Regions from separate parts of the uncultured Psychrobacillus sp. genome, predicted to be linked through region 1. Evidence: riboswitches for the same ligand, from Rfam matches in the RefSeq annotation. Region 1 holds a riboswitch; each other region holds the start of a gene.

Region 1 (10,768 bases):
GCAATTACATCCTTATTAGATCTTCTAAAAATTGGAGGTCTCATTGTTTTAGTAGTTTATCATGGACATGAGGGTGGTAAACAAGAAAAAGATGAAGTCATTTCTTTTGTTCAACAACTCCCTCAATCTTTCGTTCATGTATTATGCTACCAATTTCTAAACCAAGAAAATGACCCTCCATTTATCATTGCCATAGAAAAAATGAAGGAAAGGTGAATAAATGGATGAAGGGTGGAGAAACTAACATAAAAAGGAGATTACCATGCCAAAAATAGCTTCCGTTAGTACATATAAACCTCCATACTCCCTAGAACAATCCAACATAGAACAATTAACGAAAGAGCTTTTTCAAGATAAAATCCCACAGCTTGAACGCTTGCTTAAAGTATTTGAAAACGGTGATATCAAATCGAGAAATTTTTGTGTACCACTAGAGTGGCATCAAACGAATCATTCATTTGAAGAGAGAAATTCTCTGTATATTGAGCTTACTACCAAATATAGTGTAGAAGTAATCCAAGCCTGCCTTCAAAACAGTTCTTTCCTAGAGAAGAACGTCTCCCCTGAAGAAATTGATGCTATTATCTTTGTAAGCAGCACTGGTATATCTACTCCAAGTATCGATGCGCGGGTGATGAATCATCTTCCCTTCTCAGACAGGCTAAAACGTATTCCATTGTGGGGACTAGGCTGTGCAGGCGGGGCAGCAGGCATAAGCAGAGCATTTGATTACTGTAAGGCACATCCTTCTGACAAGGTGCTCGTTGTTTGTGTTGAGCTATGTAGCTTGACCTTCCAACCCAATGATTATTCTAAGAGTAATCTAGTCGGTGCCTCTCTTTTTGCAGATGGAGCGGCCTGCGTGTTAGTTTGCGGGGACGATGTGGAAATTGGAACCAAAAGACCCGTACCTCATATCATTAATACAGCGTCCAAATGGATGCCAGATTCTGAAGATGTTATGGGCTGGGAAGTAAAAAATAGTGGCTTACATGTAGTATTCTCGAAAAGCATACCGACGATTATCTCCAAATGGCTTGGCCCGTTTATGCACGAATTCTTGAGCGAGGAAAAGATTACGAGTGAGGATATCGTTAACTTTGTTGCTCATCCAGGAGGAAAAAAAGTGTTAAAGGCGTATGAGGATACCCTTCATCTATCCGAAGACCAAACCGCTATCTCAAGAGAAGTGCTAAAAAATCATGGAAATATGTCTTCTCCAACGGTTCTCTATGTATTAGAACAATTTATGCTTAAAGAAAATGCTCCTAATGACTATGGCATGCTAGTCGCTCTAGGCCCTGGTTTTTGTGGCGAAGCAGTGCTATTAAATTGGAGGGATTGATATGTTATTTTTCATCGTTATAGCACTAGTCATTATTCAGAGATTAGTCGAAGTAGCTGTTGCTAAGAGAAACGAGAAACGAATGCTAGCTCAAGGGGCCTACGAAGTGGGAGCTTCCCATTACCCTTACATGCTAGCACTTCATATAAGCTTCTTTCTTTTTCTAATTGCAGAGGTTGTTTTATTGGATCGAGGAATTTCTCCATTATTCCCAGTATTTTTATTCGTTTTCTTGTTAGTCCAATTACTTCGCGTGTGGTGCCTGACATCTCTCGGAAAGTTTTGGAATACCAAAATAATTATACTTCCTGGCACTAACGTAGTTACAAAAGGTCCATATCTATATTTCAGACACCCTAACTATATTGTTGTTTGTACCGAAATCCTGTTACTTCCACTGATGTTCCAGGCATATTTTACAGCACTTGCGTTCACGCTATTAAACCTTGCAATGCTTTCCGTTCGGATTCCATTAGAAGAGAAGGCTTTAATAGAAGCAACAGATTATGAAGAAGCATTAAAAAAGAAGAAGATTTCAGCTTCCTAGCTGGTATCTTCTTCTTTTTGCTTTTTAGATTAAGCTTGTTTCGTTACAGCCTCTTCGACTGCGCGAGCGACAATATAATGGACTGCAGGATCTAATGGGTTTGGTATTAGCTCACCCGGTCTTGTATAATCCACAATTGCCTTCGCCGCTGCAATCAGCATTGGATACGTGATTTCTTTAGCCCCAGCATTTAAAGCACCTTTAAAAATTCCTGGGAATCCTATTACATTATTTACTGAGCGACCATCTGCAGCAAAAGCTGCTCCAGCCGCAATCGCTTCAGATGGAAGGATTTCTGGATTAGGGTTAGAAAGCGCTAATATGATTTGACCTTTTCGCACCATCTCCGGTTTTATCAAACCTTGAACACCAGTAGTAGCTACGATAATATCACAGTTCCCCATCATTTCTTCTAAAGAATTCATTGTCTGACCACCGTACTGAAGCAGACGCTCTTTTGCCGCTTCCTGACGATCCAATCCATATACATCTTCTACTCCATAGGCCATTAACATACGGCATATAGCTAATCCTGCTGCTCCTAAGCCTATCTGACCAATCCTTGCATTTTTGATGTCTACCTCGGTAGCTCGACATGCAGAAAGTATAGCAGACAATGCTACCACTGCAGTTCCATGCTGGTCATCATGCATAACAGGGATAGGAAGCTCTGCTTTTAATCTTTCTTCTATTTCAAAGCAATGTGGTGAACCGATATCTTCAAGCAATATTGCACCAAATCCTTGGTGAATATGCTTAATAGTTTCTACTACTTCGTCCGGATCGCTCGTATCTAATAGAATCGGTATACCGCTCAATCCTACAAATTGATCTAACAGTACAGATTTCCCTTCCATTACCGGCATACCTGCAACAGAACCTATGTTACCTAACCCTAATATAGCAGTTCCATCCGTAACAATAGCTACCGAATTTCCGATGGACGTAAAATATTGAGCCTTATCTGGTTCATTGACAATCTCCATGCAAACGCTAGCAACACCAGGTGTGTAGATTCTTTGAAGGTCTCCTAGTGAACGAACGTCATATCTGCTCTTCATCGCAATCTTTCCACCTTCATGCGCTTTCAACACATCATCACTGATCGCTTGAATCTTCACACCGTTTCCAATAGCTTCTATATTACTTATAATTTTCTCAAAATCTTTTTTAGACTTGCTTGTAACAGATATGTCGCGAATAGTAGTTAAAGCACCACTTTTTAAAGTTGTAATATCCCCTATATCGCCTTCTCCCATTCCAATTGCAGTTGCTACCTTAGCAAAGTTACCAGGTTTAGAAGGTGTTTCTACTATTATATTACGAATAATATGTTGGTTTTCCATAGTTTTCTCCTAATCTCTCACTATTTTTGAATTATATGATTATAACACAAAAATTCTATTTGTTTGATAATGAAACATTTAATATAGATAAAAGTGATAGTTAAGTAGGTGCTCACCTTATCTATGTAACCCTTCTCTTTAAAATTACTTTTTCCACCATCATAAAGTGGTATAATTAGGAAAATATAGGAGGTCATTATGGATACTATTACGTTAATCATTATTTTGAGTTTAATCATGCTAGGAGTAATATCATTCACACTTTTTATAAGAAGACTATTAATAAATACCACACCAAGATCGTCTCATACCTCTTCTGAATCAGATATTGACAAAAAATTGGACAAAATTATCATGTTGTTAGAAGAGAATAAATCTTCAAAATAGAAAAGCTGAACATAATTAGTCTCCCTTTCAGGTCTTGAAATAGTAAGCATATCTATTTGATATAGAGGGAAAAACTTGTTCGAGCGGAGTACCATAGCGAAGAAAAACCACTAAAATTCTACTGTTCGTAAAATTTTAGTGGTTTTTTATTTCTAAGGTGGCTTTGTCCTAGTCACTTATTAAGGTTTATTATATTTTTTTCAAATGATGGATTATTCGTTCGTATATTTTAAGGAATTGTAATTCAAATTAAACATGTCCTTCGTTTCGATTGAAGCATTTCTATTAGTACTTCAGTTTCTAGTGGCCAGTTAATTATTACACGATATACCCGATGGATCGTAATACATTATTAATGAAGGAGTGGGAATACGTAAATATTTCTTCTCTTTCTGGCTCTAGATACAAGTCATGAAAGCAATTCTTCCATTCCTTAAATTGATAATCCGAAAGCTCTTGTTTTTTCAGCCATACTTTAGCAGCTGCTGTATCCGTAATTTTATCTCTTTCACCCGTCATCAATAGTAAAGGAACATTAGGAATAGATTCATGATATTGACTAACCGTTCTCATCTCATTTTCCAGCTCTTTATACCAGCCATGTGAAATTATTGTTCGATAATAAGGATCATCAACTAGATTTTGATAAGCGCCGTAGTTTCTAGTGAGTTCCTTGAGCTGAATATCGTGGTTTATCTTTTGCTGTACGGAGATTTTAGCTAAAGTCTTCGTCCATTTAGATGGAAGCTTGTTTAACTGTAGCCATGGCGATGTCAAGATAACACCCGCATACTGGACCTCTATTTTATGTAACATTTTCATCACCAAGGTTGCCCCAAGACCATGTCCAATGATGAATATAGGAAGATCATAGGAAACTGCCACCTGTACTGCTTGTTTTATGTATTCTTTGTAAAGATCAAAAGATTCATCATGGATGGTTTTTGCTCTCACCAACTCCCCATGTCCTGGCAGATCTCCCATTACTATATGGCAATTAGAGCTTCTCAATTTTTCGATTAACCAAGCATAGCGTCTGTGATGCTCATAGGCACTATGAACAATTATTACTACTGCTTTTGCTTTTTCATCTGATTCCCATTTCCACATGTTCAACATACCTCATTTCTAAAACACTCTCCACGTACTATTTATTTCCTTCTTCCCATTTGTTTGATAGGATTAATTATATTCTAATAAAATAAAGGAGTGTGTCTATTTTGATTTATCCTTACAAAGATAAGAAACCTTCGATCGATGAATCAGTTTATATTGCTGATTATGTCACAATTACAGGGGATGTTACAATCGGACCAGAGACTACAATTTGGTTTAATACGGTAATTAGAGGGGACGTTGCCCCTACTGTGATCGGAAGTAGAGTAAGCATTCAAGATTTAAGTTGCCTACACCAAAGTCCCAATAACCCATTAATCATTGAAGATGAGGTCACTGTCGGCCATCAGGTCACTTTACATAGCTGCACAATCCGAAAAGGTGCTTTAATTGGCATGGGTTCCATTATATTAGATGGCGCTGAAATAGGTGAGGGTGCTTTTATTGGAGCAGGAAGCTTGGTTCCCCAAGGCAAAAAAATTCCACCTAATACGCTTGCTTTTGGAAGTCCAGCAAAGGTTATACGAGAACTAAATGAGGAAGATAAAAAAGATGTGCAACGAATTATTCATGAGTATGCTGAAAAAGGACAATACTATAAATCGATAAAACCAATTTAAAAATGATTAAAAAATTTAACCATACTTATATTTTATATAATTTATACCCATTAATCCATAAAGAGTAAACGCACCCAATTATTAATCTCCTTTAAATACACTTAGTTTTCAGATCATCTGTATAAAAGTATAAAAAGAACAGAAGGTATTAAGAGATCAATCTCTTAATACCTTCTGTTTTTATAAGAGGCATTCTGTAATAGAAGACTCTTTTATAGACCAGCCTTTTGCTTTAATAGCTCTGCTTTGTCTGTTCTTTCCCATGGTGCATCAATATCAGTACGTCCAAAATGTCCGTAAGCAGCAGTTTGCTTGTAGATTGGGCGACGAAGGTCTAACATTTTAATTATGCCAGCTGGGCGAAGGTCAAATAGCTCACGGATATAAGTTACCAAATCTGCTTCGGATACTTTACCTGTTTCAAATGTATCAATAGCAATTGATACAGGCTGTGCTACTCCGATTGCATAAGCAAGCTGTACCTCACAACGATCAGCAAGACCAGCTGCAACAATATTCTTTGCCACATAACGAGCTGCATAAGCTGCAGAACGGTCTACTTTTGTTGGATCCTTACCAGAGAAAGCTCCTCCTCCATGACGAGCATACCCACCGTAAGTATCTACGATAATTTTACGACCTGTCAAACCTGCATCCCCTTGTGGACCACCGATAACAAAGCGACCAGTCGGATTGATAAAGTACTTTGTTTCGTCTGTTATTAAATTAGTAGGAACTACTGGTTTAATAACATGTTCTTTTAAATCTTTTTGAATTTGTTCTAACGTTACTTCCGGATGATGCTGTGTGGAAATAACAATCGTATCGATATGAACTGGATTGTTATTTTCGTCATATTCTACTGTTACTTGTGTTTTACCATCTGGTCGTAAGTAATCTAATGTTTCGTCTTTACGAACCTCAGCTAATCGGCGAGCTAATTTGTGGGCTAGGCTAATTGGAAGTGGCATAAGCTCTGGTGTTTCATTACAAGCATAGCCAAACATTAAACCTTGGTCCCCAGCTCCGATTGCTTCAATATCAGAATCAGACATCGAACCTTCTCGAGCTTCTAGTGCTTGGTCAACTCCCATAGCGATATCAACCGATTGCTCATCGATAGCTGTAAGAACTGCTGACGTTTCTGAGTCAAAACCATATTTAGCTCGCGTATATCCAATTTCTTGAATAGTAGCTCGCACTACTTTTGGAATGTCTACATAAGTAGAGGTTGTGATTTCTCCAGCAACTAAAACCAAACCTGTAGTAACTGTTGTTTCACAAGCTACACGAGCGTTTGGATCTTCCGTTAAAATCGCATCTAAGATAGCATCTGATATTTGGTCACAAATTTTATCTGGATGACCTTCTGTTACTGATTCCGATGTAAATAATCGTCTTTGTGTCAAAAAAATTCCCTCCTATGTCCTGCGAGATTTCTCTCAGGAATTGATACGGTACTCATTCCCATGTCAAGCCTATAGTAAACTTGAAGCCGTTTCGGACTTGGCACACAAGGATTTAGGGCGATGTAATATAAAAAAACCTCTCACTCACGTAGTTACATGAGGAAAGGGATTAATATCATAAACACCTTTCACTCTTATCAATCAAGGAATTTCACCTTGTATCAGGTTTGGCACCTTTGTAACGTAAGTATAATTACAGGTTGCCGGGTTTCATAGGGCCTGAACCCCTCCACACGCTCGGAATAAGAGTATCCGTTCAATTCACCATCATACGTATATTAGCAAAATAAGTCAACAGGTAAATTTGTTATTTATTCACAATTACAAAAAAAATCATTTTTTGAGCTTTAATTAGTGTAGACTATTTAGTTTAATGTGTTATACTATTTCACATATCAACGAAAAATCCTCTTTATGATGTTTCCGTGAAGAGCTAAAAACTTTAATAAAGGATGGTAATACTATATGAATTCAATCGATACTGTGAGCGAACTGAACGAATTGTTAGCTGGTAATAATATTAGCCTGCAATTATCAGTACCACAATTAGTGGAAAAAGCTACGTCAAGAGGAGAAGCAGTACTAACTTCCACTGGAGCTGTTAAAGCAGAGACGGGCAAATATACAGGACGTTCTCCAAAAGACAAGTATATAGTTGAGGAACCTATCTCAAAAGACAAAATCGATTGGGGATCTGTAAACCAACCTATCTCATCTTCGCACTTTGAAGCATTATATTCAAAAGTTATGAACTATTTAAAGGAAAAAAATGAACTATTCGTCTTTAAAGGATACGCTGGTGCAGACAAGGATTCACGTTTAAGCATCCAAGTAATCAACGAATACGCTTGGCATAACCTGTTTGCTCACCAATTATTCATTCGTCCTTCTGAAGAGGAGTTAATATCTCATAAAGCAGACTTCACTGTCATTAGTGCTCCGAACTTCAAAGCAAATCCTGCTGTTGACGGAACTAATTCAGAAACATTTATCATTGTATCCATGGAAAAACGCATCGTTTTAATCGGTGGTACGGAATACGCAGGAGAAATGAAAAAGTCTATATTCTCTATTATGAACTATTTATTGCCTGAACAAAATATTTTGCCTATGCACTGCTCTGCTAACGTTGGAGAAAAAGGTGATGTAACATTATTCTTCGGTCTATCAGGTACTGGAAAAACTACATTATCTGCTGATGCTGGAAGAAAACTAATTGGTGATGATGAGCACGGCTGGTCTGATAATGGTGTATTTAATATCGAAGGCGGCTGCTATGCAAAATGTATCGACCTAACAAGAGAAAATGAGCCACAAATTTTTGACGCTATCAAATTTGGTACAGTTTTAGAAAACGTAGTTGTAGACCCTACTACTCGTACTGCTGATTATACGGATAGCTCATTAACTGAAAATACTCGTGCAGCTTATCCAATTCAATATATAGATAATATTGTTGATCCATCTGTTGCTGGTCACCCAAACACAATCATCTTCTTAACTGCAGATGCATTTGGAGTGTTACCTCCAATCAGTAAGCTTACTAAAGAGCAAGCAATGTATCACTTTTTGAGTGGATTCACTTCTAAGCTTGCTGGTACAGAGCGTGGAATTACTTCTCCACAACCTGCATTCTCAACATGCTTCGGTTCTCCATTCCTACCATTACATGCAACTGTGTACGCTGAAATGCTTGGGAAGAAAATCGATGAGCACGGTGCTCAAGTATTCTTAGTAAACACTGGCTGGACTGGTGGAGAATATGGTGTAGGAAGCCGCATGAAGCTTTCTTACACGCGTACGATGGTTCGTGCTGCAATCGAAGGTAAATTAACTGACGTAGAAACAACTAAAGATGCAGTATTTGGATTAGATATTCCTACTAGCATTGACGGAGTTCCTTCTGAGGTATTAATCCCTCGTAACGCATGGGAAGATAAAGCCGCTTATGATCAAAAAGCGTCTGAGCTAGCTCAATCCTTCCGCGAAAACTTCGAAAAGTTTGGAACTGTCTCTGAAGAGATCTCATTAAAAGGCGGTCCTACTGCTTAATTCAATTTAAACTTAAGCGGCTAATGCAAAAAAAGCCTACTTCTAAAAACAAAAAGCTCTGCAATTTTACTCTGAATGTAAAATTGACGGAGCTTTTTTTGATTAAAGTTAAATATGTCTAATGGGTTTGTGTTGGAGAGAAAAAGGAAAAACATGTGCCGTTTTGAAGCGTTTCTATTATTGGATATTTTTAGAAATATTGAGAAATTTATGATAGAATATATTTAAGATTGTCTTAATATGGAGGTGAAATTAATCTATGTTTATACTCTTAGTAATTATTGGAGCTGTTTTAATGCCGATATTAGCTATTATTTTTTGTCTTAACCTAGTAGAAATAATAAAAAAAGTAAAGAACGATGAATCTACTACTAAAAATACATTTTGGTTGACCACTACTTTTATGCTAATTGCATGGAGCATTTCTCTTAGCGCTTTATCCAGTTTTGCTACTAACTAGCCATATTTCAATAAAATGATAAAGTACTTAAAGAAAAAACCGCTCAAATTCGTAGCGTTTTTTTCTTTTATATTGTTGAAATACACAGCTAACTATTTCCTAGGAAATCCCCTCTCCTGAGCCGCTTATGCTTGGACTCCGATCATAAACCTAAGCACTACATCTTAACTAGAATATTTTCCATAGAATTTGAAGAAACCAAACGGCAGAATATAACCAATGAAGAAGTGGTTCTACTATACATCTCTTAAAATTATCGAAAGATGGGAGTCGCAAAAATGAAGAAATGGTTGTTGGTAATGTTATTTTGCGTCACCTTAATTCTATCTGCTTGTTCTCAAGGTGAAGAAGACACACAGGAATATTTGGGGGTTATTAGTGAGGGGAAAGTTTTGGGTTATGAATACACTGTCATAAAAGAGAAGAATAGTAACTTATGGAAGGTTAGATACAAAGAGGATATAACGATTATCGAAGAGAGTACTGATAATAAAGAAGATTTATTAAAATTTAGGAATGCTGTAATTGACAGTAAATTAGTATTAGTAAAACTTATTACATCGGTATCATATTTATTAATTGTTACTATTACCACGCTTATCCTTTATAAAAAAAATAGAAAGATGCTTAAAGATGGCAGTGCAATGATAACTATTTTTGTAGGCATTGCTGTGTATATTGCCTTTAAAGCGTCTTTTGATTTAAGCAGTTTATTACACGACACTAAATACTTCTATTTGACCCTTACTATTTAAATTAAAACAGTGTGAATGTCCATCGTCTTTGTCATACGTACAACTCCATATGAAAGAGGTTATGTTAATGAGAATGAATGCTACCTTTCTACTCCGTTTTAAGGCCTTCATGATTGATTACATTTTTATACTAGTTTATTTAGCCCTTCTTTTTGTTATCAATGTTTTCTTGTTCCCATCTTTACAAGAGTTTTTCAATGGTTCTTTAATAGTAGCTCAGGTTACAGGTTTTTTAATGGTAACTTTTCCGGTGTCGCTATATTTTATAGTTTTTGACTCATCTATTGGAGGGCAGTCTATTGGAAAAAGAAAAACTGGTATACAAGTGGTTTATAAAAACGGAGAAGCAATAACACTCTTCCGAGCAACTTTTCGAACCGTCCTAAAATTTTTACCATGGGAGTTGTCACATTTCCTTGTTTATCGGCTCGTTTACATAGGTGATGGCGAAATACCACTCTCCTACTATCTGGTTGGTGGACTGATTTATACACTTATGTTTGCATACATTTTGACCGCCATTTTTACTAAGAAAAAACAATCTCTGTATGATATTCTGGCAGAAACAGAGGTTGTTAAGAGATGAAACTTTAGTGGAACAAGGGGGAAATCAATTGAAAAAACTCTGCTTAGCAATATTCACAATGGTGCTGATATTAGTCATCACAGGC
Region 2 (10,768 bases), on a different contig from region 1:
CTCTTCCTCATATAACGTTCCATCAAAATCAAAAATAGCAACTTGCATATCTATCTTCACCTTTTCATTAATATGGCTTTATTTTATTATACTGGAAAAGGGTGAGGAAAGACAAAATACTATTAAGAAATAAACGCTTTCTGTCCTTAAGGGGAACAGAAAGCGCCTATTTAGGTTACTATTGCATTTTGTACATTGGACCTTGAGCAGTACCGTACGCGTTTAAGATTTGCTCCATAGTTTGTTCTTCGAAGCGAGGTACTTGATAATACCCATGCTTGTTTTGATAAATGGAAAGCTCGTAAGCCATCTCAATACAGTTAGGGATTGAATCCTGAAGGACTCTTCGCACAACTGGGTTAGTAGCTTCTAGCGCTGCAGGAACCTTACCAGCAGCTCCAGCTTTAGCAGAGCTTAACAAATAACCGGAGATCATTTCGTCATTTATCTCTGAAGCACTTTGGATAGGTTTTTTAGGTTGTGATGACGGTTTTAGACCATAAGTAAAATCATTTTGCGTGGCCATCTTATAAGATGCAGTGCGATGTGAAGGGTCTTTCCCAGTTTTAAAGCATTCCACCAGCATATTATACTCGTCTAAAGCAAAAGCATACTGACGGTCTAGAATGCTTAATAATTCCTGATCCTTCACGTGTGGACGTAAAATGGTGCTCAAGTTTAATGCACCGATTGCTGCAGACAATACCTCATGTACATCCATTAATTCGTGCGCACCATGATTAAAATGAGGTACAACCGTTTGCCCATTCATCGTTTCACTGTGATTTTGACTGTATGTGTTATCCAATCTATTCTCCTCCTCCATTAAGATGTATTGAAACATCTAAATTAGTGTGAACAGAACAAACAAAAATATGTATGCACGCTAAGTTAAAAGAAAGTGTTACAGGTGCCAGGCACCTGTAACACTTTTGAAATAAAATAACCGTGATTTTTAAGGATCACGATTATGCATGCATTTAGTTTTCGGTCGAAGCTACTAATGAGAACAGGAAACGATATAAAAACTGGTATGTTTCTTCTATTGTATAATTTGTGTCAAAATCGTCAATATAATTTAAAGGTAGATTGACTTCCCACAAGCCATCTCCAGCAGAGAACATGACACTGTAATTCATTGCTTTTCCATCAAAATGTTCATTCAAATATGCTTTTACTGCATCTCCATATTTTTTTTGAAGGGATAGTCCGAACATAGCTGTATATACTTCAAATACTTCATCGTACTCAAAGGCGATAGCGTCTACACTTAATGTTTCGAAATGAGGAGTCTCTAAGTACATAAACTCGTTCATTTTTTCTTTAAAATGAGTAATAGGAGTTTTTAAAAAGGCGTTAGATTCTTTTGAGATTAATTCCTCTGTTTCTTTAACGAATCTTTCAATGATGGCATTTTCAAATAGTTTGTCGCTTTCTATTACGGATATACTGGCAGTTTCCGATAAAAGTTCATTAGTTAGAGCATAGTCATGCTCTTCTTTTGTCAGTGAGATATGTTCTCCTGCAATTTCCGTGATTTTTTGAGTTAGTTTCTTTTTTATCATATATAATCGTTCCTTTCTTCATCTGCAATTACTTGTAAGTCGTATGCGTCAATACTAATTATAGGGTAGTTATTATTTTCTGCATAACTTTGAGCAAGTTTTTTTATAAATTTTGGTGAACCTTCATTTTCGTCATCATAAATGATTAACATGGCATCCGTATTTCTAATGAGAAATTTATTTTTTTCGATAAATTGCCACGGCGCTTCATAAGGCTTTTTTGTCACGCTCGTATGAAAATCAGCAAGTGCAATAAGCCTATGATAGTTTTCCTGCTTTTGCTCATTCCAATTTTTCTCTTGTTCCAGGAATGGTGTAATAATAGAATATTTTAACTGGGGAAATTCCTTTTTTAGCTCCACTACTAGCTCTGCTGCCCATGTCTCCACACCTAGCTGTCCACTAAGAATAACCCATTCCAGTCCTTCATCTAGGAGAGCACGCATTTGATTCTCAATCGCTTTTTTTATAATAGGAATTCCAGGATGGCTATCATTAAATATCCCTAATTCATGGGCTTTATACCCAGTTACCAAAAGTCTTTTAATCATTTTCTCTTCCTTTTCTTAAGTTATTGAGTAATGTGACCATATACTACATTTTCTCATAAACTAATATGAATGCAAAGAAGGGATGATGGAAGTTGAATGAAAGAAGTAGCGTGGAGTTTGTAAGTCCATTTGATGGTTATGTATTCCAAGCAGCAGAAAGTTTAATAGGCACTAATATTGCAGTGCAAACGACTAAAAATATCCTTCAAGGAAAATTGACAGCAGTCGCTCCAGATCATCTTGTCGTAAATGTAGGTGGAGTTCCTTTTTATGTACGTATACAAGCTATCGTTTGGATTTCTCCGAACATATCTAAATGAAAGGATGGTTGATTGTTTAATAGAGTAGATAAATTGTTGATTGAATTGCCCAATTTAGAATATGGAGATGCAAATGCGGCTTCCGCTGTGCAGGAGCTCTTAGGTGGAAAATTTGGTGAAATGTCGACACTTAACAACTATATGTATCAATCCTTTAACTTTCGTGGCAAAACTAAGCTAAAACCATTCTATGATTTGGTAGCCAGTATAACAGCGGAGGAATTTGGTCATGTGGAGCTCGTCTCCAATACGATAAATCTATTATATAAAGGAACTAGCTTCAGTGGAGAACCAGATGTGGCACCACTACAAGATGCCAAAAATATGCGAAACACTTATGCTTTTATAGCCAATGCTCAAACCTCCTTAGCCGGAGATTCCATGGGGAATCCTTGGAGAGGAGATTATGTATTTTCGAGTGGTAACCTAGTATTAGATCTTTTGCATAATTTCTTTTTGGAATGTGGTGCAAGAACCCATAAAATGAGAGTATATGAAATGACTGATCACCCAACTGCTAGGGAAATGATCGGATATTTATTAGTTCGCGGAGGGACGCATATTATCGCTTATGCAAAAGCCCTTGAAATAGCTACAGGTGTAGATGTAACTAAAATGTTGCCAATCCCTAACCTTAATAATCGTGCGTTTGATCAGGCACGAAAATACGAGGATTTAGGATATGGGAATGTACTTTTTACATGGAACAACGTAGGCGATTATAAAGACATTGATAAAATCTGGAAGGGTAAGAATCCTACAAGTGGGGACCAATTAATTGTGAAGGAAGGTAGTCCTAAAGGCTATAAAATTCCTGAATTAGAATCTCTCCCGGAAGAATTCGCTCCTGGTATCGGTCCAGAGGAATTCCAAGCCATTGCCAAACGATTAATGTCTAAAATGTAAACTGACATACAGTTAGGGAATAAGGATGCTTCAGAAAAACAAATGGCTAAAGGGTGTCATACATTGTATCGGCATTCTACCTTGAGCATACCGGTATGTCGAACAAAACTGGAACAAACATTATATAAAAATAAATAAATACTAATTTTTTCCTAAATGTGTTTGTACCATGTACCGATCATTTGATAGACACAAAAACCCCCATTTTCATAGAACGGGGGTTTTCATTATTTGTTTGATTGTTCATCTAATCTCGTTATTCTTTCGTAACCATCATGTGCTGGAGCTCTTTCATATTACGAACACCAGCCAAGGAGATAGAAACCTTTGTCTCTTGCAGGAGATTCTCTAGGACTCTTTCTACACCTAGTTGTCCTCCAGCAGCTAGCCCCCAAACGAAGGGGCGACCGATACATACAGCAGAGGCACCAAGAGCTAGAGCCTTTACAGCATCAGAGCCTCGTCTAATACCACTGTCAAATAAAACAGGAATTCTTCCATCAATAGCTTCTACAATACCAGGAAGTGCATCAATACTGGCAATAACGCCATCCAGTTGCCGTCCACCGTGGTTAGAGACAATGATGCCGTCTATTCCTTGTTCAACTGCTAGCTTGGCATCCTCTGGATGGAGGAGCCCTTTAATCAAAATTGGGAGGGAAACGTGGTTCCTTAGCTCAGCAATATCATTCCAGTTCAAGGTAGGATGATATATATTCTCCAAAATACTATCAACGATAACCTCCTGAGAATGCTCTGGTAAAGCAGCCATAAAAACAGGGTCTGAAGCATAATTACCTTGGCCAAAGCCGCGCTTTAAAGGAGAGAACTGGTTGCGAATATCTTCTTCTCGCCAACCGAGCATAACTGTGTCTACTGTCAGGACAATTGCTTCATAGCCGGCAGCTTCTGCACGTTTAGCCATACTAAACGCTATCTCTTTGTTAGATGACCAGTAGAGCTGGAACCATTTTGAGCTTCCGGGAGTTGCGGCAGCAATCTCTTCAATAGAAAAACTTGACACAGTACTTTGTATGTAAGGAAACTCATAATTAGCTGCAGCCTTTGCCACAGCAATTTCTCCATCTTCATGTGCAATTTTATTTACTCCAACTGGAGCGATGAAGAGGGGGTGAGGATAGGTTTTACCAAGTATTGTTACTTCGGTATTTAGGGTAGATACATCATTTAAAAATCGTGGAACGATTGAGTACTTCGAAAAACTATTTATATTTTTTCGATAGGTTTCTTCTCCACCAGCAGATGATCGAATATAACCAAAGGGACCAGCCTCTAATGTTTCTTTTGCAGCCTTCTCTAATTCGTTAAAGTCAATTGGATACTGTTCATTATTATCTATATTGCCTAATAGTAGGTCATTGTTTTTAGCGTTACTCAACGTATTCACCTCTCATGGAGTACTAGTTTAAAACTTTCTTTATACGAATGGATTTAATAATTAGTCCTTTTTTAATCTTGCAGCTAATCGGTTGCCGAGAGACTGAATGCCTTGAACTAAAATAATTAAGATCACAACTATGACATACATAACGTCCGTTTCATAACGTAAATGTCCATAACGATAAGCTAAATCTCCTAAACCACCAGCACCGACCATGCCAGCCATAGCAGTTGCTCCTATTAATCCAACCGTTGCAATTGTTAATCCTAATATGATAGATGGTCGTGCCTCTCGCAGCAGCACATGCCATATAATGAACCGTGTTTTGATCCCCATGGCTGTATAAGCTTCAATTACTCCATTTTGAACTTCCAAAAGGGCGGACTCCATCAGACGGGCGATGTAGGGCGCAGTATAAATAACTAGCGGAACGATAACACCTTTCACACCGATGGTCGTACCTACAAGGAATTTCGTAAATGGTAGGATAAAAAATAATAGAATGATAAATGGTATAGAACGAATAACATTTATGAGAAGGTTACTTAACTGGTATACGATTGCATTTTGTAATGCTTGCCCAGGTCTCGTTAAAACAATTAGTATACCTAAGGGAATACCGATTAGGATGGAGATTAATAAAGAAATCCCTACCATTTGGAAAGTTTCTATGGTGGCTTTTCCGATTAATGGGAGCCATTGATTGGTAAATTGTTCAATTCCACTCATGAGTGCACCTCCAAGTTTTCTGTTTCAACACCGCGTTCGTTTAGAAATTGGATTGCAGACTGAACTTGGTCCGGGTCTCCGACTAAATGGATGACAATATTACCCACAATCCCATTTTTCAACTCGATGATATTGGCGGTTAATATATTAGGCTGGACTTCAAATCTTTGGCTAACCTCTGCTAATAAGGGCTTACCAGTGCTCTCTCCAACGAAAGTTAAACGTGTAACAGCACCTGTTACATGGAGCTGAGAAATTAGAGACGGGGATAGATTTCGTTGACTGATTGTGCTTAAAAACTTCTTTGTAGTTGGATGCTTTGGCTTTGTAAAAAGGTTAATCGCAGTGTTTGCTTCTACAACTTCTCCTTTTTCCATTACATACACATGATCACATATTTTTTGAATGACATTCATCTCATGAGTGATTAGTAGAATAGTGATACCCAGCTCTTTATTTATTTTTAATAGCAAATCCAAAATGGAATCAGTAGTTTCAGGATCCAATGCACTTGTTGCTTCATCGCTTAATAGTACTTCGGGTTCCTGTGCAAGGGCTCTAGCTATTGCGACGCGTTGTTTTTGCCCTCCTGAAAGCTGGTTTGGATAGCTTTTATACTTATCAGATAAACCAACTATTTCTAAGTACTTTTCTACTCTACTTTTTACTTCTGTTTTATCATAGCCGAGTAGCTTTAATGGAATGGCAATATTATCATAAACAGTTGCTGTTTTTAGAAGGTTAAATCCTTGAAAGATCATTCCTATTTTATTTCGTACCATACGTAGCTTCGCTGGGGGGAGGGGGGTAATGTTATTGCCGTTTATGTATACTTTTCCGGATGTTGGTTTCTCTAAGAGATTAACACAGCGAATGAGCGTGCTTTTCCCTGCACCGCTATAGCCTATAACCCCATGAATTTCACCTTTTTTTACGTGTATGCTTACATTATTTACAGCCTTTACCGTACTACTTTTACTGTTGAATTCTTTGGTAATATTTTCTAAAACTATCATGAATGATCTTCCTTTCTAAAGAAACGCCGGCAGAGCTATACGCTTGCGTTTTTCTTGATGTCTAGCTTCGGCGCCTTGCCCCTCGGGGTCAAATGGGAAAATACTCTGGTGGCTGTGGACCTGCCTCCTCGCATTTTCCCATTTGCCTGTCGATTAGAGATAGGCGCCTACGCTTTTCTAATTTACCAACCTGCTAGTGCGGAGCCTTGGAATTCTTCTTCAATAAATTCTCTAACTTCGTCGGAATGGTATGCTTTAATGAATTTTTGGATGGCAGGATCATTTTCGTTTTCCTTACGAACAACAATATGGTTAACGTATGGGGAATCAGCTGACTCTAACAAAATTGATTCTTCTCCAGGGTTAATACCAGCTTCTAAAGCATAATTGGAATTGATTGCTGCAGCATCGACCTCACTAAGCTGTTTTACTATTTGCGCTGCCTCTAATTCAACGAATTCAAGGTTTTTAGGGTTTTCTTCAATGTCATGAATAGAAGCATTTCCTTTTTTACCTTCTTTCACTTTGATAAAACCATTTACTTCTAATATGTCTAAAGCTCGTGCACCTTGTGTTGGATCATTCGGTAGTCCAAAGGTAGCTCCATCTGGCAGTTCATCGAAGGATGTATACTTTTCAGAATAAACGCCCATTGGAAGTAAAATAGTCTCAGCGACTGGTACTAGCTCTGTATCATTATTTTCGTTAAATGAGTCAAGAAAAGGTAGAGTTTGATAACTGTTTGCGTCCAAGCTTCCTTCATCAAGGGCAGTGTTTGGAAGTATGAAATCTGAAAAAGCCTTAATCTCAATTTCTAGTCCATCACGTGCTGCAATTTCAGCAACAACCTCAGTAACTTGTTCATGTGGACCTGACGTAACGCCAACAACTAATTTATTTTCATCTAATGGTCCTGATGTAGCATCATCACCACAAGCCGAGAGCAACCCTGTTAATAAAACTCCTGATAACACTAAGCTAAATTTTTTCATTGTAATTCCTCCTGAATATGTATTAATAAAAACGAATAAATATAAAAGCCTCTCTTTCAAAAGAAAGAGAGGCACACAAATATGTATTGTCCTCTCTTATCTTCCAAAACAAAATGTTTTGCAGGATTTAGCACCTTTCTATACTTTTTTAGTATAGATGGTTGCCGAGCTTCAACGGGCCAGTCCCTCAGCTACTCTTGATAAGAGATAATAATCTATTAAGTTTTTCGTTTTTACTATAGAAAGAATTTACTACACTGCTCTATTGAAGTCAATAGATATTTTTATATTTTTATAATTGTTTAGAAAAATTCAAATAGAATATTATATAAATAATTATACAAAAGTGATTTATGTGGAAATACTAAGATGGGAGCATTTAAAAGGTTTACATTTAGCTTTACGCTTTATTTTCATGGTTATGTTAAAGGTAAGGGGTGATTTAAAATTCATATAAAAAGTGAGCTGGAAATGTATCTCCAAGCTCACTTTTTATGTGCATTTTTTTACTAAAGCCCCTTCGGTGACTATTTTAATTCAGTAATGCAAGTTTTGCTCTAGATGGAGTTTCATACTTTACAGTAACTCCATTTAACATGGTATTGTTTTGTACAATATAATACCCACCACCTAGACCATACATGGGAACATATCCATCAAGTGGTTGTTTAGCTGAATACACTCGGAATTCTTCGTTAGGCATTAATTGTCGGATAGGTTCAAGACCAGGTTCGCCACCATCAACACTATTAATTACTTTAAATAAAGTAGTTTCCTTAAGGATTGTAACCTTTCCGATTTGACCTGCTTTAAGTTCCGTTTTTCCCCACATAACTTTTGTAGAAGAATCTACTAATAATGCAAGTTTTGCTTTAGAAGGCGTTTCATACTTTAAAGCACTGTACATATTGACAAACAATCCGTCCCCTAGACCGTATTCTCCTCCGTATATATCTGTACGGAATGTATAGACACGATACTCTCCACCTGCTGGTAACACTTTTCCTCTAGAGCCATCCGCCTTATATGTTGCCACATCTGCGTAAAGTGTTACTTTACCAATCTGACCTTTTTTTAATTCCGTTTTCCCCCACATAACTTGTGTTGATGAAGCTTCTGATGTGATAGTGAAGGAAAATATCGCTACTAAAGTAAATACAATCGCTATAAAAATATTTTTTTTCATTTTTTACCTCCTACAATAATTAACCAATTGTAACATAAATTACATTCATATTTTGAAATAAATTAATATATAGGCTTTGAGTTCATTAAACTAGCCTCGAGCGTTAGTTTAAATACATTCTTTCACAAACTTTTTAATACCATTTTACATAAGTCTACCTTTGCCTTTAACATAGCCATTTTCATTTTAAATAACTTTTGCAAGAAGTTTTAAGTAAACTTTCAAAATAAAATACTGGTTATTTTAAAAACAGAAACTGATTTACTTGTTAAAAAAGCTGTAGCTTTTCTATTCTTTCTACAGCTTCGACGAGTCGATCCTCATCAACTAATAACCCCACCCGTACATAACCTTCTCCATGCTTACCGAAGCCGTTTCCAGCAGCGACTGCAACATCAGCTTTTTCTAAAAGAAGGTCTGCAAATTCCTCGCTAGTATAGCCATTTGGAACTGGAAGCCAAGCGAAGAAAGAGCCTTCTGGAGCTTTTACGTTCCAACCAATTTTTCTACATGCCTCTATGAAAATGTTTCTTCTTTTTTCATAAAGTGCTACTAATTCGTCTACACATTCTTGAGAGCCATTTAATGCTTCGGCTGCTGCAGACTGAACCGCAGGAAAGAGACTGACAAAGAGATGGTCTTGTATAATATTGATAGCTTCAATGATTTTAGAATTACCGACTGCAAAACCTACACGCCATCCAGCCATATTGTAGGTTTTAGAGAGTGTATACATTTCAATACCGATTTCCTTTGCGCCTTTTGCTTCTAAAAAGCTAACTGGTTTCTTTCCATCAAACCCAATACCTCCATACGCAAAGTCATGTACAACGGCTATACCATTTTCCTTCGCTAAATCTACCGTTTCTTGAAAAAATTCTGAAGTGGCAGAAGCTCCAGTTGGGTTATTAGGATAATTCAAATACATCAGTTTCGCAGCTTCTTTTTGTTCTGTAGAAAGCTGCTCGTAATCTGGAAGAAAACCATTTTCCTCTAATAGTGGCATTGTTTCAAATTGTACATTGGCTAGCCCAATACCTGATAAGTAATCTGGATAACCAGGGTCTGGAAGAAGCATTAACTCGTTATCATTCATCAAAGCTAAAGGTAGTTCAACCAAACCAATTTTAGTTCCAAATAAAATAGCGACTTCTGTATTAGGATCCAAATTTACGTTGTATTCGCGTGCATAAAAATCTACTGCTGCTTGCTTCAACTCATTTATTCCTCTGAATGGAGAATATTTGTGAGATTGAGGGTTTTTAGCAGCACTTGATAATGCTTTTACAATATGATCCGGTGTAGGCTGGTCGGGATTACCTTGTCCAAGATTTATTACATCTCTTCCTTCTGCCACAGCCTTTGCAACTTTTTGTACTAATGTTGCAAAAAACTGGGGAGGAAGATTTTTTAAACGATCAGAAAATTCCATGGGCAATACCTCTTTTTCTAAATAGTTGCATATATTAGTCAAATCTTATAACCTTTTTAGTATTATGTCTAGAGGTGGTGTCGGTATGAAAATTGCTTGTGTTCAGTTAGATATAGCATTTGGTAATCCTAAAGAAAATTTTGAAAACGTTGAAAAGAAGATTAGAGAGGCTGCAAAGCAGGGGGCTAAGTTAGTCATTTTACCGGAAATGTGGAACACGGGATATGATTTGACTAGATTAGAAGAGATAGCTGATAAAGAGGGGAACGATACAAAGAAATTATTAACCAAGCTAGCGACGGAATTACATATTCACATTATTGGTGGCTCTGTCTCTACAAAGAAGGATTCCCATTTCTATAATACGATGTATATTGTAAATGATTCTGGAGATATCATAACTGAGTATGATAAGGCCCACTTATTTAAGCTAATGGATGAACATTTGTATTTAAAAGCAGGAAACGAAAAAAACTTATTCGAAATCGATAATATAACGATGGCAGGGGTTATATGCTATGATCTTCGCTTTCCTGAATGGTTTCGTGCCCACTCTTTACTAGGAGCTAAAGTAATATTTGTGCCTGCTCAATGGCCTGCTGCACGGATTGATCATTGGAAAATTCTTCTGCAGGCAAGAGCAATCGAAAATCAATGCTATATAGTGGC
Region 3 (10,768 bases), on a different contig from region 1:
GGAGATGTTCAGAAGCTTGCAGTTGGAGCTAAAACTGCTGAGGATGGAGCTAGCCAATTACTTAGCTCGATTAAAAGCGGAGAGAATGACATTAAAAAGCTGGCTGCAGGATCAAAAGAGGTTGTGCAAGGCTTAGATTCTCTAAAAGCTGGATCTGACCAGGTATTGAATGGTTTAAAGACTGTTAACACAGGCAGTTCCACATTATCTGCAGGCTTAGAAAAACAGTTGAAACCAGGGGCAGAGCAGTTAGCAGGTGGAATTGCTAAAGTGACAGAATCTACGAAAACGCTTTCAGGAGGATCTCAAAATCTTACGGAAGGCTTGAAGGGTTATTTAGCAAAACATCCTGAGCTTGCAAAAGATGTGGAATTTATGACGCTTGTAGGTACAAGTGATGCAATTTCAAAAGGTCTCACTCAATTTGATCAGCAAGTTCAACCATTAAAGCAGGGTGCTGACGCTTTAGTTGCTGGAGCGACTCAGCTTACCACAGGGTCTAAGCAGCTGAATGCTGGGATCAATCAACTGGTAGAAGGACAAACGGCAGCTAATGCTGGGATCAATCGACTTAAAACAGGGGCAAATCAAGTGGCTAATGGGAATGCCACTGTTGCAAGTTCATGGACGAAGATTGGCAATGCAGTTACTGATTTAAAGGCAGGGCTTACACAAATTAGTGATGGTAACCAAACTGTTGCAGTTGGTTGGGAGACAATGACTTTAGGGGTAACATCACTAAACGATGGTGCAAATCAATTGCAATCTGGAAGCCAAGAGCTTCAAACTGGCTTAGCAGGTGGAGCGGAACAAGTAAATGGTATTCAGGTGAGTGAAGCTAATATAGCTAAATTCTCTAATCCGGTTAGTTTTAAGGGGGAGACGGTGAACAGCTATAATTATTACCGTGATTCTACAGCCCCATATATTATTTCTTTAGCTTTATTTGTTGGAATTTTAATCTTATCTTTTATCGTTGATTTCAAAAGACCAGTTACTTTGCCAGGTTCATTATTTAGCTGGTATGCAAGTAAACTTATGCAGCTTTCATTATTTGCAGTTGCTCAAGGTTTATTAGTATCTTTATTTTCATTATTCTTCTTGAAACTTCAGGTTACTAATGCGGGATTATTTATACTGTTTACTGTTTTTGTAAGTCTAGCGTTTATGTCTATTGTATTCTTCTTGATAGCATTAGGAGGTAATATTGGTCGATTTATTGCTCTTGCATTCATCGTTCTTCAATTATCTACAACAGGCTCGAACCTACCAATACCTATGTTACCGGAGAACTTACAAGCGCTTAGTAAATTCTTACCGCTAACGTATTCTAATGCAGGGCTTAAATCCGTTATTTCTTTAGGAGATCCAGGGTTTATGCTGGCAAATGGTTTTGTACTTCTAATTTGCTTAGTGGCATTCCTTGTACTGACATTTATCGTATTTGCTGTCAGCTACAAGCATGTATCTCGCTACATTGCAGAAAGAAATCCAGTAACAGAAGCTACAGTGTAATAAGATATGCTAAAACGGTAAAAGAGACACTCGCTAAATATGGCAAGTGTCTCTTTTATCTATAGCTTAGTTATGCTTTATTTTCAAAGGTTTGAATAATCCCTTTCATTACTTCTGTAGCTTTTTCCATTGCATTTATAGAGATATACTCATATTTCCCATGATAGTTTTCTCCACCTGTAAAGATGTTTGGTGTTGGCATACCCATGAAGGAAAGCTGAGAGCCATCTGTCCCGCCACGGATAGGGATAATTAATGGTTCTATGTCTAAGGAAATCATAACATCCTTAGCAATATCTACAATTTCCATAACAGGTGTAATTTTTTCACCCATATTATAATATTGATCTCTTACATCCACCACGATTGCGTGTTCTCCGTATTCAGCTTTAAATTTTTCTGCAACATCTAGAAACAGTTGTTTTTTAGCTTCGAATTTTTGGCGGTCGTGATCACGAATAATGTAGCCTAGCTCTGATTTTTCTACATCCCCGTTGAAGGACATCAAGTGAATAAAACCTTCGTCCCCACTAGTTTTTTCTGGAACTTCATCCACAGGCATATGGGATTGGAATTTAGTTGCCATCGTAATGGAGTTCACCATTTTTCCTTTAGCAGAGCCAGGATGTACACTTTTCCCATGGGTAGTAACTTTAACACTAGCAGCGTTAAAGCTCTCATATTGCAGTTCTCCAAGTGGACCTCCGTCCATTGTGTACGCGTATTTAGCTCCGAATGTTTCTACATCAAATTTATGTGGTCCGCGACCTATTTCCTCGTCAGGCGTAAAGGCCACACGAATTTTCCCGTGTTTTACTTCGGGGTTTTGAAGGAAGTATTCCATAGCAGTCATGATAATAGCTATACCTGCTTTGTTGTCAGCTCCTAATAAGGTCGATCCATCTGTAGTCATTAGTGTTTGACCAACGTACTTTGTTAATTCAGGGAAGTCTGCAATTGACATAACAGTATTCTTATTCAGTTGAATGTCTCGTCCGTCATAGCTTTCAATTAGCTGAGGATTTACATTTTTTCCTGTGTAATCTGTTGCTGTATCCACATGTGCCAAAAAGCCGATTGTAGGTACTTCCTTATTTGTGTTAGCTGGTAGAGAGGCAAACAAGTATCCATTATCATCTAATGTGATCTCTTCCATCCCAAGTTCTGCTAATTCCTTCTCCAATAAATGAAGTAAGTCCCACTGACCTTCAGTAGAAGGACAAGAAGAGCTAGCGGCATTGGATTGTGTATCTATTTTAGCGTATCTAGTTAATCGATCGATAAGAATTTCTTTCATGATAAAATCTCCTCCAATATGCAAAGCATATATTTATTTTAACAGATTATTCCGTGTTGAGGAATAATGCGAAAATATACTGTATGAGAAGAGAAATTGTGCACCATAGTAGGAGAGCATTACAAGTGCATGCTCATAAGGGATAGCTACTATAAACTTATTAATCGCTAGGATGGAATCAGAGAATATAAATAAGATGGCACCAATTATGGCGAACCTATTACCTGTCTGTAATGCATGCCAGCCCATAGTTAAAATAACACCTATATACAGAACAACAGCAACTACTAAAACAAATTCTCCTTCAGTCCATAAGGTGCCTGCAATCCAAATAATCATAATAAGCCCATAAAGAAGTAACAAAGCTGCTGCCCACTTAGGGATTGTGTTTTTCTTTATTCTTCTGAACGCAAAAATATAAACGATATGTCCTATTAAAAATGTGATGAGACCAATAATAAACCAATAAATTAGTCCGTCTGCTAGCATACATATAAATAATCCTAATATGATAAGTGTCTTGTAGCTCTTGGGTAAACCAGGTGGTTGAACACTTGCAAAAAGAATAATAAGCAGCATAGGAATAAGTTTGAACATTATTTTAATACCAACCGGATCATGAGGTATCAAAAATATATAAATAATTCCCATAATCGCAATTGTAATTGCTAATATTTTACTTGACATAATAACACCCCTTTATACTTACATTCGTTATCTTCTATGAATTACCTGCTATTGTATGAGCGCATTATCTAAAAGATTCTAACAAATACAAAAAGGCTAATACCCAAAATGAGGATAGCCGTGACGAAAATCACGACCATCCTCTATAAATGTTTGTATAGTTAGCGTAACTCAGCTTGCCTTTTTAAAGAGCCGCATCATCTACGCTGTTTAAGTAATCCTCAATTGTACCAATTACAGATTCGACGCATCCTTCCTCAAAAGGAGAAATGAGGTTAGCTTCTTTTACAAGCTTAGTGAAGGACATAGAGCCCCCAAGTTTACAAAGGTGTAAGTAATCCTTCCATGCAGAGTCACGATCCTCTCTTGAACGCTTCCAAAATTGGAATGCACAAATCTGTGCCAACGTATAATCGATGTAATAGAAAGGACTTGCATATATATGTCCTTGGCGCTGCCAGAAGCCACCAGCCTCATAATAACTGTTTCCATCATAATCACGATGAGGGAGGTACGTTTGCTCAATTTTTCTCCATGCTGCTTTTCTTTCTGCTGGTGTCATTTCTGGATTTTCATATACAATGTGCTGGAATTCGTCTACTGCCACGCCGTAAGGAAGGAACAGAAGACCACTACTTAGATGGGCAAATTTATATTTCTCTGTTTGGTCCTTGAAGAAAAGCTCCATCCATGGCCAAGTGAAAAATTCCATACTCATCGAGTGGATCTCGCAGGATTCAAACGTTGGCCAGATATATTCCGGTATCCCGATATTTCTACTTGTATAAACCTGAAAAGCATGACCTGCTTCATGAGTTAACACATCAATATCTCCAGATGTTCCATTGAAATTAGAGAAAATATAAGGAGATTCATAGTCATCGATAAATGTACAATATCCTCCAGCTTCTTTTCCTTTTTTAGCTTCTAAATCCATTAGGTCCCGGTCAATCATAAACTGGAAGAATTCCGCTGTTTCTGGAGAAAGCTCCTCATACATTTTCTTTCCATTGTCGATAATCCATTGAGGAGAACCTTGTGGAGTTGCATTTCCAGTTAAAAAGTTAAGTGGTTCATCATAAAATTTAAGCTTCTCTACACCAATGCGTTTAGCCTGTCTTTCGTGTAGCTTATTGGCAAGAGGAACTATATAATCACGAACCTGGTCACGGAATTTTTTTACCATCTCCGCATTATAGTCGATTCTGTTCATCCGAATATAACCAAGCTCTACAAAGTTTTTGTAGCCAAGAGTAGTTGCCATCTCATGACGTAGCTTAACAAGTTGATCATAGATGTCATCAAATTTGGCTTCATTTTCTTGGAAAAACCCAATAGAAGCTTCTCTAGCTTTCTTTCTTATTTCGCGGTCTGTAGACTCTGTAAACTTTCCAAGCTGTGCTAGTGTATATTTTTCTCCCTCGAACTCTACTTCTGCAGATGCAACAAGCTTAGAGTAGTCAGAGGTTAGTTTGTTTTCCTTTTGCATTAAGCCGATCAACTCTGAAGAGAATCCTTTAATCTGAAAGTCTGCCAAATCAAATAATTGGTTGCCCCACTTTTTTTCTAGCTCATTGCGGTATGGGGAAGCTACAAGAACCTTGTAGTATTCTGTGACAAGCTCATCTACCTCGGGACTGATTTCATCTAAAAAATCGCGTTCCTTTTGATAAAATTCATCGTTTGTATCGATAGAAGCTCGGATATAAACAAGGTTTGCTTGAGTAGAGAAGTTGTTGCGAATCGAGTTAATCTCTTCAATTATTGAATTTTGCTCCTCTACAGAAGTAGCTTCCTTCATTTTATCTAATAAACTATGAAAAGCTGTCTTCATTTCTTGCAAATCTGGTCTTTTGTATTCGTATTCTTTGAATGTAACCAATGTATTTCCCCCTATTTTCTTGTAATCCTTCCTTTTAATTGTTTATTATTTTCAGAAAAATTGCAACAGTATTATTTAATTTGATTTAAAATAGATATTAATATAAAATGTTTGTATATTTACAAACGAAAAGGAGTTATGTTTGTTATGAGAGTAATTGAAAACTTTTTGGACGCATCTATGGAAGAGATGAAAAAAGGGTATGTGGAGGAAAAGGAATGCTATCAATGTTTATTATGTGGGGAGAAAGTTGAAAAGGGCTTAATATATCCTGAAAATAATGTTTTGTATGAATCGGAGCGATTTATGAAGCTTCATATAGAGAAACAACATAACTCTGTATTTGATCATTTAATTGGCTTAAACAAAAAGCTAACTGGCTTGACGGACCATCAAAATAGCTTATTGCAACTGTTTTATGAAGGGAGAAGTGACTTAGAAATTCAAAAGGAGTTAGAGATAGGGAGTGCCTCGACTATTCGAAATCATCGATTTGTCTTGAAGGAAAAGGAACGCCAAGCAAAGATATTTTTGACAATGATGGAGCTGTTGAAGGAAAAGGACAGACATGCCCCTAATTTCCTGCCAATTCATAAAAACGCTACGATGGTAGACGATCGTTATAATATAACAGCTGATGAACAAGCAGAAGTAGAGAAAAAATTCTTCCCAGAGGGAATAAGTGGTCGGATGATTAAGTTTCCGAAAAAGGAAAAACAAAAGCTTGCAACACTACGAGTAATTATTAAGCAATTTGACAAGGAAAAGCAGTATAGCGAGAAAGAAATAAATGAAATTCTAAAAAGCATATACGATGACTATGTAACCCTCAGACGCTATTTAGTAGAGTACGGGTTTTTAGATAGAGAAGATGATGGTAGTGCTTATTGGTTAAAAGGATGAGGAAGAAGGGAATTGAATCCAATTCATAATTAGAAAAGTATAAAGACCATATATAAAAGTATTGAAAGGTAACTTATTCCACCCTTGTCCGTCTAACAATGTAAGGAGGGGATAACGTGAGACAACTTGCATTATTTTGGGGTTTGATCATTTTCGTTTTATTAACTGCTGTTGGATGTTCTAATTCATTGAACACAGAAAAAATAGAAGTTCATGAAACTAAAAATCCTGATGCGGAAGAGGTTTTAACATTAGACCCTGAAGCCGATATTTTTCAACTCGATGGTGTGATTTATAAGACTAAAATTGACTGGGTTGAGGAACTAACTTTAACAAAAGGCGAGCAAGTAGGGGAAATAAAAATAAGAAATGATTCAGACACAGACTTTGAAGATGAAATGTCGAATAAGCTCCCTGTGGGTTCAAATATTTTTTCTACTATAGAAAAAGAAGGCCCTATTTTACTCGTTGAATTAGAAGGTAAACTTCTGAAATATTATGCACTGGTCGAGGGTTAATAACTTTCCTATAATTCGCAAATGAGCGAGCTGGGGGAGGGAGAAAGAAGGGGGTAGCAAAGCTACTCTTCTTTTTTTATCCCTCCCTTGTTATTCTCCGGAGACAAAGGTTTTTAGCAAGGCCGCTCTTTCGCGCAAACGTAGTTTTGCCTCTGAAATTTGTGGTGTCCTAGCTGCTACCACGTCTGCGTCCCATCCTATTCCCTCAGCTATAATTTTTGCTCGCTGTAAATGGAAATCACTCGTAATAATTGTGACAGAGGTAACGCTGTCAGGGAGAAGCTGTTGAGAGTATAAAAGGTTTTCATACGTAGAGGTAGATTGATCTTCTACTATGATTCGACTCTCCATAATTCCATTCTCTACGAGATAGTTCTTCATGACTATAGCTTCTTCTATATCCTCATCTTGTCCCTGTCCTCCAGTAACAACAAGTTTTACAGATGGGTATTTTTCAGCATAATCTAGTGCTGCTTCCAAACGATAAAGAAGTGCTAGAGAAGGGATGTGCCCTTTTTTGACCTTGGCCCCTAACACAATGGCATACTCATTGGAACCGTCGGCCTTAGGCTTTAACCCATCCTCGAGCCATTTACTTGTAAGCATCCACATACCTAATCCGCTCGATGCGATTATTATGAATGGAATGACCACAATCCACCTCTTTTTTTTGCTCATTTAACTCACTCTTTTCCTTTAAACCGAAGGCTTCTTTTTCTTTATAACAGAGGAAATTTTTGTTTCTTCGTTCCGTATTAATCGTTGGACATTCTCTATGTGTAAGAAGGAAGCCATTAAAAATAGGAAGCCTGCTATTAAGATTGGCCCTGTTCCATCTGCTGTCCAGACAGAGGCTCCTAAAAATATGAGGTAAAAAAACAAAACCCCAATCAACAAATAATCTGTTAAAAGTGTAACGCAGATTAATATAAGCAATCCAGCCAGTCCGACCGGCCAATGTAATGCAAGTAAAACCCCGATAATGGAGGCTGTGCCTTTCCCACCTTTAAATTTTGTGAAAACTGGAAAGTTGTGTCCTAAAATAACCGCGGCACCAGCTAGATAAAGAAGTAGATCCAGCTCTGATGAACTAAACAAGCTCCACTGCTCAGAAAGTACACGTACGCCAATAATCATAATGGCACCCTTTAATATATCTATGACTCCCACTAAAACACCATACTTCCAGCCAAGTACGACAGTAGCATTGGATGCTCCGGAATTATTTAGACCTTCTTTTTTTATATTAACTCCACTCATCCATTGAGCGAGTTTAGATCCATGTAGCGAACCAATAATGTAGCCTGTTAGGAGAATGCTAACAATCCAAACAATCATTCTATGACACCCCTTATAAAATTATTCTATCTATTATATTAAACGATTAAAAAAAGAAGAAGTTTCAGAATTTTTATAAAATGACTTGACATCTAAATATATGGAGACTTATACTGTGTAACAAGATGGAATACTAATCAAATACTCTTATCAAGAGTGACTGAGGGAATAGGCCCTAAGAAGTCCGGCAACCACCAAGTTCTATAACTTGGAAAGGTGCTAAATCCTACAAATTCTTTAATAGAATTTGGAAGATAAGAGGAGGAACATGTCATCAATTTGACCCCTCTTCTTAATTGAAGAGGGGTTTTTATAGTTGTCAGTTCTATAATCCTCTCTGGCCTCCAGCATCCATCTAATCTACTAAATCGGAGGAATTCAAATGACTAATCTTCAAAAAGAAACACTTCTATTACACGGTGGACAAACGCCTGATCCAGTGACAGGATCTAGAGCAGTACCTATTTACAAAACAACCTCATATGTATTTCAAAACACAGAGCATGCACAAAATCTATTTGCCTTGAAAGAGACTGGTAATATCTATTCCAGAATCACAAACCCAACAGTAGATGTTTTTGAACAAAGAATTGCATTACTGGAAGGAGGAACAGCAGCAGTAGCACTTTCCTCAGGAGCAGCAGCCATAGCATTTTCTATTTTGAACATTGCTGGAACTGGAGATGAAATTATAGCTGCTGAAAATTTATACGGAGGAACTTTTAATCTATTTGCACATACACTCCCACGTTATGGGATTACAGTAAAATTCGTAGATTCCTCTGACCCAGAAAATTTCCGTAAAGCTGTTACAGACAAAACGAAAGGCTTCTTTGCAGAAATCATTGGAAATCCAAGCTTAAATGTTCTAGACGTAGAAGCTGTTTCAAAGATTTCAAATGAAGTAGGAGTTCCATTATTAGTAGATAACACATTTGCTACACCTTTTGGTTCAAATCCTATAGAGTATGGAGCTAACATTGTTATACATTCTGCAACGAAGTGGATTGGAGGACATGGGACAACAATTGGTGGTGTAGTAGTAGATGGAGGGAATTTCAATTGGAACTCCGATAAATTTCCAGGATTTACAGAGCCTGATGTTACTTATCATGGGCTACGTTATGGAATCGACGTACCAAATGTGGCATTTGCAATTAAGCTAAGAGTTCAGTTGCTTCGGGATTTTGGTCCTACTCTTAGCCCAGAGGCAGCATTTTCCTTTCTTCAAGGACTAGAAACACTTCACTTAAGAGTGCCAAAACATAACGAAAATGCACAGAAGATTGCAGAGTACTTAAATGCAAATGAGGAAGTGTCATGGGTTAACTACTTAGGGCTTGAAAACCATCCAACGCACGAGCTGGCTAAAAAGTATTTAAAAAATGGCTTCGGTTCTATTCTGACATTTGGAGTGAAGGGAGGCAGAGAAGCAGGTAGACAAATTATTGATAATATTGAAATTTGGTCTCATGTTGCTAATGTAGGAGACGCAAAATCCTTAATTATCCACCCAGCTTCTACTACTCACCAACAGCTTACTCCAGAGGATTTAGTAAAAACAGGTGTTACAGAGGATCTAATCCGCTTGTCTGTTGGCTTGGAGGCTGTTGAAGACTTACAAAATGCACTCGAAAAAGTACTTTTGAGAAAAACAAATGTCCTCTCTAGATAGAATCCTATTGTATAATGAATAAAAATAGTCTACAATATGTAAAATAGTCAATAAATTTATTGAAATATTACACAAGTGCGATTATTTATATTCAATTGTACAGATTCATTTTGGAGGAGACAGCATGGCAAAAATAAAAGCAGCGATTTTAGGGTTTGGAACAGTCGGCCAAGGGATTTATCACATCGTAAATGAAAAAAGAGAAGACTTAAAAAAATCATTAGGGTTGGATATTGAGATTTGTGCAATCCTGATAAATAATTTAGCAAAAGAAAGACCTGAAACTCCAGGAGTTTTGGTAACAGACGACTTTGAGGATATTGAGAATATTCCTGGACTCCAGGTAGTTTTTGAGGCAATTGTCAACGAAGAGCCCGCATATAGCTATTTATGCAGAGCGATTGACAAAGGCTGTCACGTGATTACTGCAAATAAAGTCATGTTCTCTAAATATAGTATTCCCTTACAGGAGCGCGCAAAATCACGAGGTGTATTTGTAGGCTATGAGGCTACTACAGCTGGTGGGGTGCCAATTATCAAGACTCTAAAAAACCTGCTTCAAGTGAACTCTGTAAAGAAAATTCAAGGAATATTGAATGGAACATCCAACTATATTTTGACGCAAATGCGTATAGAGGATTCGCCATTTGAGAGTGCCTTAAAAGAAGCACAGCTGCTTGGATATGCAGAGGCTGATCCTTACAACGATATATCTGGTCAGGATGCATTTCGCAAGCTAATGATCTTAAGCGCATTGGCATTTGGAAAACAGCCAGATTGGGACGATGTACGTGTAGTAGGAATCGATGAAATTACATTAGAGGATGTACGTGAAGCTAAGGACAAAGGTCTTCGTTATCGTCATGTAGCAGAAATTGAACAGGATGAAAATGGAGAGTTATATGCATCAGTAGGGCCTCAGCTGGTAGGAGCAGATCATCCGTTGTATGCAA

What was found. A riboswitch is a leader RNA that binds a small molecule or an ion and turns the genes downstream of it on or off. The one in region 1 is predicted to bind S-adenosylmethionine.
Region 2: it holds a riboswitch for S-adenosylmethionine, as region 1 does, so the genes downstream of both, Q0371_RS12905 (MetQ/NlpA family ABC transporter substrate-binding protein) here and metK (methionine adenosyltransferase) in region 1, are expected to answer to the same signal.
Region 3: it holds a riboswitch for S-adenosylmethionine, as region 1 does, so the genes downstream of both, Q0371_RS05800 (PLP-dependent transferase) here and metK (methionine adenosyltransferase) in region 1, are expected to answer to the same signal.

The regions. Positions count from the first base shown of each region.
Region 1 is NZ_CALIED010000026.1:14,412-25,179, reverse strand. Features, by position in the region: gene Q0371_RS06735 (class I SAM-dependent methyltransferase) at 1-216, shown strand, start outside; gene Q0371_RS06730 (3-oxoacyl-[acyl-carrier-protein] synthase III C-terminal domain-containing protein) at 263-1,345, shown strand; gene Q0371_RS06725 (isoprenylcysteine carboxylmethyltransferase family protein) at 1,347-1,892, shown strand; gene Q0371_RS06720 (malic enzyme-like NAD(P)-binding protein) at 1,922-3,238, opposite strand; gene Q0371_RS06715 (DUF4083 family protein) at 3,437-3,625, shown strand; gene Q0371_RS06710 (alpha/beta hydrolase) at 3,944-4,735, opposite strand; gene Q0371_RS06705 (gamma carbonic anhydrase family protein) at 4,846-5,361, shown strand; gene metK (methionine adenosyltransferase) at 5,574-6,770, opposite strand; SAM riboswitch class I at 6,962-7,079, opposite strand; gene pckA (phosphoenolpyruvate carboxykinase (ATP)) at 7,296-8,882, shown strand; gene Q0371_RS06690 (hypothetical protein) at 9,142-9,342, shown strand; gene Q0371_RS06685 (hypothetical protein) at 9,621-10,097, shown strand; gene Q0371_RS06680 (RDD family protein) at 10,165-10,683, shown strand; gene Q0371_RS06675 (hypothetical protein) at 10,712-10,768, shown strand, end outside.
Region 2 is NZ_CALIED010000066.1:85,979-96,746, reverse strand. Features, by position in the region: gene Q0371_RS12950 (HAD-IB family hydrolase) at 1-48, opposite strand, end outside; gene Q0371_RS12945 (spore coat protein) at 179-772, opposite strand; gene Q0371_RS12940 (branched-chain amino acid aminotransferase) at 981-1,565, opposite strand; gene Q0371_RS12935 (DUF1273 domain-containing protein) at 1,562-2,116, opposite strand; gene Q0371_RS12930 (YuzF family protein) at 2,209-2,436, shown strand; gene Q0371_RS12925 (manganese catalase family protein) at 2,449-3,342, shown strand; gene Q0371_RS12920 (alpha-hydroxy-acid oxidizing protein) at 3,599-4,741, opposite strand; gene Q0371_RS12915 (methionine ABC transporter permease) at 4,802-5,473, opposite strand; gene Q0371_RS12910 (ATP-binding cassette domain-containing protein) at 5,470-6,489, opposite strand; gene Q0371_RS12905 (MetQ/NlpA family ABC transporter substrate-binding protein) at 6,672-7,481, opposite strand; SAM riboswitch class I at 7,575-7,688, opposite strand; gene Q0371_RS12900 (hypothetical protein) at 8,014-8,667, opposite strand; gene Q0371_RS12895 (pyridoxal phosphate-dependent aminotransferase) at 8,936-10,099, opposite strand; gene Q0371_RS12890 (carbon-nitrogen family hydrolase) at 10,185-10,768, shown strand, end outside.
Region 3 is NZ_CALIED010000023.1:43,309-54,076, forward strand. Features, by position in the region: gene Q0371_RS05760 (YhgE/Pip domain-containing protein) at 1-1,515, shown strand, start outside; gene pepT (peptidase T) at 1,586-2,812, opposite strand; gene Q0371_RS05770 (lysoplasmalogenase) at 2,846-3,499, opposite strand; gene Q0371_RS05775 (M3 family oligoendopeptidase) at 3,684-5,381, opposite strand; gene Q0371_RS05780 (DUF2087 domain-containing protein) at 5,529-6,284, shown strand; gene Q0371_RS05785 (hypothetical protein) at 6,401-6,802, shown strand; gene Q0371_RS05790 (YdcF family protein) at 6,893-7,480, opposite strand; gene Q0371_RS05795 (glycerol-3-phosphate acyltransferase) at 7,499-8,140, opposite strand; SAM riboswitch class I at 8,285-8,401, shown strand; gene Q0371_RS05800 (PLP-dependent transferase) at 8,523-9,815, shown strand; gene Q0371_RS05805 (homoserine dehydrogenase) at 9,940-10,768, shown strand, end outside.